One region of the Roseateles albus genome, then DNA from elsewhere that is predicted to be linked to it. Evidence: riboswitches for the same ligand, from Rfam matches in the RefSeq annotation. Region 1 holds a riboswitch; the other holds the start of a gene.
The links. A riboswitch is a leader RNA that binds a small molecule or an ion and turns the genes downstream of it on or off. The one in region 1 is predicted to bind thiamine pyrophosphate.
Positions count from the first base shown of each region.

Region 2: another riboswitch for thiamine pyrophosphate. It lies ahead of thiC (phosphomethylpyrimidine synthase ThiC); the one in region 1 lies ahead of PRZ03_RS10765 (TonB-dependent siderophore receptor).

Region 1 is NZ_JAQQXT010000005.1:301,571-305,980, forward strand. It holds tRNA gene PRZ03_RS10755 (tRNA-Asn) at 1-14, opposite strand, end outside; tRNA gene PRZ03_RS10760 (tRNA-Asn) at 111-186, opposite strand; gene PRZ03_RS10765 (TonB-dependent siderophore receptor) at 223-2,376, opposite strand; TPP riboswitch at 2,449-2,552, opposite strand; gene PRZ03_RS10770 (NAD(P)/FAD-dependent oxidoreductase) at 2,751-3,875, opposite strand; gene fdxA (ferredoxin FdxA) at 3,920-4,243, opposite strand; gene cobA (uroporphyrinogen-III C-methyltransferase) at 4,330-4,410, opposite strand, start outside.
Region 2 is NZ_JAQQXT010000005.1:20,656-25,065, reverse strand. It holds gene PRZ03_RS09560 (PEP-CTERM sorting domain-containing protein) at 1-874, opposite strand, end outside; gene PRZ03_RS09555 (type 2 periplasmic-binding domain-containing protein) at 1,148-1,333, shown strand; gene PRZ03_RS09550 (hypothetical protein) at 1,414-1,782, shown strand; gene PRZ03_RS09545 (TonB family protein) at 1,810-2,550, opposite strand; TPP riboswitch at 2,692-2,825, shown strand; gene thiC (phosphomethylpyrimidine synthase ThiC) at 2,952-4,410, shown strand, end outside.

The DNA.
Region 1 (4,410 bases):
TGAGCTATCGAGGAATTATTCGGTGTCAGCAGGCTTGACTCAAAAGAGTAGGCCTACATAAATGGGAAAAGCCGCTTGACCTTGCGATCAAGCGGCTTTTTCGTTTTCTGTGGCTCCTCGACCTGGGCTCGAACCAGGGACCTACGGATTAACAGTCCGGCGCTCTACCGACTGAGCTATCGAGGAACAGAGCCTCAGATTATAGACCAGTTTTCTAGAGCTTTACAAGTGGTATTCCAAACTGGCGCGGAAAGTTCTTGGTGCCAGCGGGTAGAGGTAAACATGGCCGAACTGGAACGGCGACTCTTTCCAGGCCCGCTTGTCGATCAAATTGTCGACGCCGACTCGCCACACCAGCAACTGCCGGCCCATCAATGCCTGCTCGAAGCGGGCGCCGGCGTCTAGGCGGGTCCAGCCAGGGATGCTGACGCTGTTGTCCGCCAGCACCGCGCGTGGGCCTTCATAGACGAGCCCGGCCTGCAGTTGCAGGCCACTCAAGGCGGCGACATCTTGGCGCGCTTGCAGGCGCAGGCTGCGCTCGGCCACGTTTTCGGGCCGCAGGCCGTTGAGGCTCGCGTCGGCGCTGTCTTCGCGGCGCGCTTTGAGCTGCATCGCGCTGGCCAGCAGGCCACCGCCGGCCCATTTCAGGTCGGCCTGCGCTTCCAGGCCTTGATGGCGAGCGATGCCGTCGGCGCGGCGCACGCAGCTGCCCGGCTTGCTATCCGAGCATTCGCCCAGATCGGCCCATTTAGGGCGGCTGGTGTTGAACCAGTTGAGCGACCAATCGACGGTGTTGGAGCCGGCTTTCAGGCCGATTTCGATCTGGCGGCTTGTCAAGGCAGGCAGGGCGCGGCCGGCAGCGTCGCCATAGCGCTTGCGGTTCGGGGTGACCTCGCTCTCGACGCCTTCGCCCCAGCTGGTATAGGCCATCAGTTGGCTGTTGATCGCATAGCTCAGGCCCAGCCAGGGCGTGGTGATGTTTTGCGTGTAGCCGGTGGCGCGCGAGCCATCGGTGCGCACGCTGTCGCGCTCCAGCCGCGTATGGCGTAGGCCGGCCCAGGCTTGCCAGTCGGCGCTGAGCTGGACGGCGTCGCGCAGATAGAACTCGCTGCTGCGCTCGTCGCGGTTGGTGTTCTCGTCCGTCAGGCTGGGGTCGGCGACGGTGATGGCCTTGCCGTCAATGGTGCCGGTGCCGGCCCAGTTATAGGCCTGCTTTTGAAAGCGGCTGTTGAAGCGGCTGAGCAAGACGCCGGTGCTGACTTGGTGGGTGATGCTGCCCGTTGCCAATTTGCCGGCCAAAGACAGATCCAGAGCCTCGCTATTGCGGCGCTCGTTCTCGCTGCGGAAGTCGTACATGTCGAAGCTGCCGTCGGGGCAGTAGCGATCGGCGTAGTAGTTGCCGTCCGCTGCGGTGCAGCCATAGGCATAGGCCAGCCTGTCATCGGTCTTCAGGCGCTGCACGCCCAGGTGCGCCTGCGCGCGCCAGTCGGCATTGAGCTTTTGCGTCACACGCAAGGAGGCGTGGCTGTTGTCAAACACCACCGGCTGCGTCCAGCTTTGGTTGTTCAGGTTGATGCGAGGGTCGAAGTCTTTGGCGCTGGGCAGCTTGTCGCCCAGCATGCTCATGCCGGGCTGGCTGGGCTGGCTCTGCTTGTTCAGCTCGAACTCGGCCTCGACCAGGGTGTCAGCGCTCAGGCGCCAGTCGCCTGCCATGGCCAGCAAATGGCTGCGGCCCTCGGCGTCGCGCAATTGCGGCTTGAGCTCGGCGGCGGCTGCGTTGACTCGCAGGCCGAAGGCTTGGCCCTCGCCAAAGCGCTGGCTCCAGTCCAAGCTAGCCTCGGTCGTGCCGCGCTCGCTGATCGCGAAACCCAGAACGGTCATGGGCTGAGCTGTCGGCCGCTTGACGATCATATTGACCAGACCGCCGGGCGAGCTGGTGCCGGCCTGGATGCCGCTGCTGCCCTTGAGAATTTCGACGCTGGCCTTGTTGCCTAGCGGCAGCACGGTTTCTGCGTTGATCGGCAGGCCGTCACGGCGGTAGTTAAAACGGTTGTCGAGGTCGAAGCCGCGAATCTTCAGGTAGGACACATAGCCTGCCGCGTTATAGGCGTCGCCGACGCTGGCGTCCAGCGCGGTCAGTCCGGATAAAGCGTTAATGCCAGCGTCCAGCAGGCGCTCGTTGCTGATCAGGCTGAGCTGCAGCGGCAGCTTGGCGACCGGAATTTCACCGAAGCCGCCGACTTGCGAGGGTGTGTCGGCAGCGCGACCGGTAACAGATACCGTGGGCAGGCTTTGCGCCAGTGCGGCAGTGCCGCAGATCAGGCCGGCCGCAGCGGCCAGCAAGGACTTCTTGGAAATTGGATTTGTTGTTGTCATCGGAACAGCAGGCGATGACAGGGCGGCAAACGACGGGGCTCTCACGTCATGAGAAAAGGGAGAGAAGGACGTGGACCGTGATGCTTGCTTCCCTGCGCGAGGATTACCTCAATCAGGTTCAAAGGGTTATCTCAGCCGACCCAAAATTAAATGAATCAGCACCCCTAGCGAAGGCAGCGACCTTGATCGCTGCTTGGGGCTCATTGTATCGGCCCATCAAAAAGGCCCGCATTTCGCGGGCCAATCAAGAAGAAAACTAAGTTCTCGGGCTTGCGCAAAGCCGTTCCAGCTGGGCGCATCGCCGAAGACAGTAGCAGCGCTACGGCAAGGCGGTGCAACGACGCCGGGCCGGCTTTTCGCGAGCCCCTTCCACCTCAGTCGAAGACTGGCGATTCCACGCCCAGCACCTTGTGCAGCTTCGGGCTGGTGGTCGTGTACTGCAGATGAATGCGCTTGTCCGGGCTGATGTAAGGCATGGCGCCGAAGGCGGCCAAAGCGCATTCATGGAAGCCCGACAGGATCAGCTTCTTCTTGCCCGGATAAGTGTTCACGTCGCCCACGGCAAAGATGCCCGGCACGCTGGTCTGGAACTTCTCTGTGTCCACGACGATCTGCTTGCGCTCCAGCGCCAGGCCCCATTCGGCGATCGGGCCCAGCTTAGGGCTCAGGCCGAAGAACACCAGCAGCTGCTCGCAAGGCATCACGCGGGTGACGCCGTCGCCGCCGGTGACCTTGATGTCGGTCAGAACGCCGTCCGCTTCGACGATGTCCGTCACCTGGCCGACCACGAATTGCATCTCGTAGGCGTCGCAGAGTTCGCGCATCTTGGCGACCGAGGCGGGCGCCGCCTTGAAGCCGTCGCGGCGGTGCAAGAGGATCACGCTCTCGGCCTTGTTGGCGCTGCCGTCGGCATTGCCGGCGCAGAAGTTCAGCGCCCAGTCGAGCGCGGAATCACCGCCACCGACGATTACCAGGTTCTTGCCGGCGAACTGCGCCGGGTTGCGAACGCGGTAATGCAGCTGGTTGCCTTCGTACTTGTCGATGCCGTCGACCTTCAGCGTACGCGGCTGGAACGAGCCCACACCGCCAGCGATGAAGATGGTCTTGGTCAGGAACTGCGTGCCCTTGGAGGTCTCGACGAAGAAGCGGCCGTCTTCTTGCTTCAAGACGGTGGTGACTTCCTGGCCCAAATGGAAGGTCGCGCCAAAGGGCTCGATCTGCTTGAGCAGGTTGTCGGTCAGCTCCTTGCCGGTGCAGATGGGCACGGCCGGGATGTCATAGATCGGCTTGTCCGGATACAGCTCGATGCACTGGCCGCCGGGGTAGGCGAGCGAGTCAATGATGTGGGCTTTGACTTCGAGCAATCCGAGCTCGAAAACCTGGAACAGTCCGACTGGACCGGCGCCGACGATGACGGCATCGGTCTGAATCGCGTCGGGTCCGGGCGTTGGGTTTGCGTCGGCCGTCGTGGCAATCTCTGCGTTCAATTGAGCATCCATTTTTTCTTGGGGCCTGAGCTTGGAGCCAGGCGGCGTTCTACAAATTAGCGGAGCAGCTCGGGCAGCTTGCCCGTGCGATCCTTCCAGTCATCGGCGTCCGGCAGCGGTGCGTGGCGCTTGGTGATGCTGGGCCATTTCTTGGCCAGATCGGCATTCAGCTTGATCATGTGCTGCATATTGCCCGGCACATCTTCCTCCGGCACGATCGCATTGACCGGGCACTCAGGGATGCAGACAGCGCAATCGATGCATTCATCGGGATCAATGGTCAGAAAGTTCTGGCCTTCGCGGAAGCAATCGACCGGGCAGACATCGACGCAGTCGGTGTACTTGCAGCGGATGCATGATTCGAGGACGACGTGGGTCATGATGGTGCAGCTCGTGTTGTTGTTTGGTCTGAATTACCGCGCAATGCCATTTCACTCTGAGGCTAAACGGCGGCAAAACGCGGATTTTAATCGCTTGGGGTACTCATGCCGGCTTGATGCGTCGCAAGACCCGGCGTGATGCTGGAATTTGTTGGCGCGGACTGGGC
Region 2 (4,410 bases), 280 kb from region 1:
CGGTGTGACCGAAGTCCAGTGTGCTGTTGCCTTGGCCCAAAAGATTCAATTGCAGCTCAAGATAAAAGGCCTGCCCATAGAGGAAGGGCATCAAGACTTCAACTTCAACTGCCCCGGCCCCTGCAAACGGTGCCACCGGCTTGGCCGTTATGGGGGGATTCCAATCATGCCAACTGGGGGAGCTGAACTGCCAAGCGGTTTGACCATCCAAATAGACGCCACCGGCGCCCTGCCACGCTACGCCGGTATTCGTCAACCGGTAAGCCAGCGCCACCAAGGACGCAAAGTTGTTATAGGGATGCGTCGAGCCGCTCAGCCGATCGGACAGCAATTGGCCATCCAAACTCAGATGAAGATTCAACAAGCCTGCGGAGTTTTCCAGATGGTCTGCAGTTGGCGCGACGTACCAGCGATCGCCCCACCCTGCAAACGCATTACCAAACAAGGTCGTCGCACTGCTGCGACCTGCATCACTGGTCAGCGTTTGAACCTTTGCATGCAGACCAAAACCTGCATCGATTTGCGCTTCGCCGTTGTAGCTGTATTTGTGCTCCCCATTCTGCGTCAACGCTTTGACTTGAGAGTCTTCCACACCGACAGAAGTCCATGACTGCGCGCTCGAACCGTCGCCATAAACGGTCGGCAAAGCATAGATATTGCCCGGAACACCTTGCGCAACTTGATCCGCACTCAAGTCGGTCAATGTTCCATGCACGTATGAATATTTGTAGTACGAAGGAAGCGCAACAACAGCCTGTACGGGCAAGGCCAGCACAGCCACTGCCCCCATCAGCACCGAGCACGTGAGTCGATTCATACACTTCATGGCAACACCTTCTTTATTTAATCGGACGCCTCGTCGAGCGAAAGCCAAAGGTATAAGTCACAGCTAACTCGTTATTTTGGCGAACCATATATTAGCCGCCGAGCATCAATAAACAGCCCCTAATACTAGGGAGCGGGGGTCGATACTCGACCTGAAAGGCAATGGCCATTGACGCCTCGCGTGCAGTGGACAAGGGCGCGAATTGCCACTGCTGAACTGCGCTGACCACAGCCACGACGAGCCGCTTGTGAAAAAGCCAGTTGGCCGCGCGCCGCCTCGCCTTGTTCAACAACGGCGATGGCGCAAAGCTGGCAAGGTGCAGTGGCTGAGCTTTTCGCGCAAGACTATGTGGCTCGCGGCGAGTTGTTGCGCATCTTGCCCGACTGGTGCTTGCCTGCCGCCGCCTGCTGGGCATTCTTCCCTGAGCGACGCTTGATGCCCTTGCGCACCCGGGTGTTTCTGGACGCATTGGCGCTTGCTCTATCGAATTGCCAAGCCCGGAACTGAGTCTTAGAACCTGTCCGTAAACAGTCGGGGTCGCCTAGTGCAAAATTGCCTCGTCAACAACTTCCCTGCCATGCCATGCCATGAGTCTGCGCAATAGCGTCTTCGCCCTGCTGGCCTTGTCAGTGCTGTGCGGCTTGGCCGAAGGCACGGCGGGAAGTTTTGGCCTGGTGATGCAAAAACCCTTCGATGTCGTCTCGTCCTTGTTGTTCATGCTGATAGGCTACCTCTGGTACCGCCAGGATGCCCAGGCACGCCAGTACCGTGGAAGTAGCTTATTAGGCGGCGCGATAATCATGGCCTCGGTGCTTGCCATACCCTACTATCTGGCGAAATCCCGGCCGAGCGAGCAGCGCGGCAAAGCTATCGGCAGCTTCATTGGTCTGGTGTTGCTGGCGGCCACATCGGCTGGCATTGCGGCCGTGCTGGCCGATTTACTCAGAGCGTCTTGAGCGGCTGCTTCGGCCTAAGCCGCAGCACTACTCCACCGCAAACGCAATCTCCACCGTGGCCTCGCGAGGCAAAGGCAGCGGCGCAAAACGCCATTGATTGACCGCCGTGACCGCAGCCAGCGCCAACCGTTTGTGTGATGCTTGCAGAGCCTGCGCCTGCATGACCGAGCCGTCGGCCTGCACCATGAAACGCACCGTCACCGCACCGCCTCTGAAGTCGGCCTGCAGCTGGCGCGGGATCTCGGGCTCGACCTTGCTCAGCAGTTGCAAGGCAGGCGGCTCGGGCTCGGCCGGCTCACTGGGCATTTGTGGCAAGGGCTCCGGCTGCGCCGCCGCCGCTGTCAGCTGGGCCGCAGCCAAGAGTACCGGCGGCGACTCAGGGCCGGCATGCGCCGAAGGACGTGCTTCGACGGCAGCGCTAGTTGCGCCAGCCGCTGCGGCTGCCACCGCGACGGCCGGCTTGGCCAGCGGCTTGTTCGCTGCGGGTTTGGCCTGCGCGGTGTTGGCAGGCTGAAGCGGCGGGCTGGCCGGCGCGTTGGCAGAAGTGGTGGCCGGCAGGGCATCCGTGCTCGCCCGTTTGGCCGCAGGCTTCACCGACTGCAGCTTGATGAAAGTAAAGACCTTTTCGGCCTGCCGCTGCGCACGCTCCTCGGCGCTGAGTTCAGGCTTGAGCGGCCCATCAGCCTGAGCGCGAGCGCTGCCGGCCGCAAGCAGCAGAACCATCATCAAGCAGGGCAAGCCCGGCCCCAGGCAGCTCAAGCGTCTCATGAAGAACACTCCAGAAAAGAGGGCGCGACACGACGACGCCAAGGCTGGCAGTGTAGGGAGCAGCCCCCCGCAAATGAGCTGCGGGTTTGTCCGTAGAGGCGCCTGCGGAACGCGAAGTAATTCACGGCTCATCTATACTTGCGCTTCGCTCCGGGGTGCCCTGCTGCGCATATAGAGGTAATTCGTTATGCGCCGGGCTGAGATGTGGTGGAAGCCATAGACCCGCTGAACTTGATCCGGTTGATACCGGCGTAAGAAGAGCCCGCCCGCAGACCCGTTCCGCCACGCCTCCCGCCTGAGGATGCCGGCCGAACTCCCTGGGGCAACCGGCCTCCTCGCAACGCCACAGCGACCCTCGAGCCGGCCCTCGCAGCGCTTCACAGCCACCGCGAGAACCGACCATGAACAGCATCACCGAACCGGGCCTGAACAGCCTAGCCAGCAGCCTAGAGTTGACCCGCGCGCCCCTGCCCGGCTCCAGCAAGACCTACCTCAAGGGCGAGCGCAACCCCGAGCTGCGCGTGCCGATGCGGGAGATTGCCCTGACCAACGGCGAGCTGATCACGGTCTATGACTGCTCCGGCCCCTACACCGACATCACCGCCAAGATCGATGTCAAGCAAGGCCTGCCCGCCACCCGCGCACCTTGGGTGGCGGCGCGCGCCGACACCGAGCTGTACCAGGGCCGGCCCATCCAGCTGATCGACGACGGCCTGCGCGACATCGCCCAGCAAGAGGCCTTGATGCAGATGAGTGCCGGCCTGCGCCGCCAGCCGCGCCGCGCCCTGCCCGGAGCCAACGTCACGCAAATGCACTACGCGCGCCGCGGCATCGTCACGCCAGAGATGGAGTACATCGCGATCCGCGAGAACCAGCGCCTGGACTGGATGCGCGAATACGAGCAAGACGCCGAGCGCGAGGCCCGCCTGCGCGGCAATTCCTTCGGCGCCAGTATCCCGGCCGTCATCACGCCCGAGTTCGTGCGCGACGAGGTGGCACGTGGCCGCGCCGTGATCCCGGCCAATATCAACCACACCGAGTTGGAGCCGATGATCATCGGGCGCAACTTCCTGGTCAAGGTGAACGCCAATATCGGCAACTCGGCCGTCACCTCCTCGATCGAAGAAGAAGTCGAGAAGCTCGTGTGGAGCACGCGCTGGGGCGCCGACACGGTGATGGACCTCTCCACCGGCCGCAACATCCACACCACGCGCGACTGGATCATCCGCAACAGCCCGGTGCCGATCGGCACCGTGCCGATTTACCAGGCGCTGGAGAAGGTCGGCGGCGTGGCTGAAGACCTCACTTGGGCGCTGTTCCGCGACACGCTGATCGAGCAGGCCGAGCAAGGCGTTGATTACTTCACCATCCATGCCGGCCTGCGCCTGCCCTTCATTCCGATGACGGTCAAGCGCCGCACCGGCATCGTCTCGCGCGGCGGCTCCATCCTGGCCAAGTGGTGCATCTCGCATCACAAAGAGAACTTTCTGTACACGCATTTCGAAGAGATTTGCGAAATCATGAAGGCCTATGACGTGACCTTCTCGCTCGGCGACGGCCTGCGCCCGGGCAGCTTGGCCGACGCCAATGACGAGGCGCAATTTGCCGAGCTGCGCACGCTCGGCGACCTGACCAAGATCGCCTGGAAGCATGAGGTGCAAACGCTGATCGAAGGCCCCGGCCATGTGCCCATGCACCTGATCCAGCAAAACATGAGCGAGCAATTGAAACATTGCGACGAGGCGCCCTTCTACACGCTGGGCCCTTTGACGACCGACATCGCGCCCGGCTACGACCACATCACCAGTGGCATTGGCGCGGCGATGATCGGCTGGTTTGGCTGCGCGATGCTTTGCTATG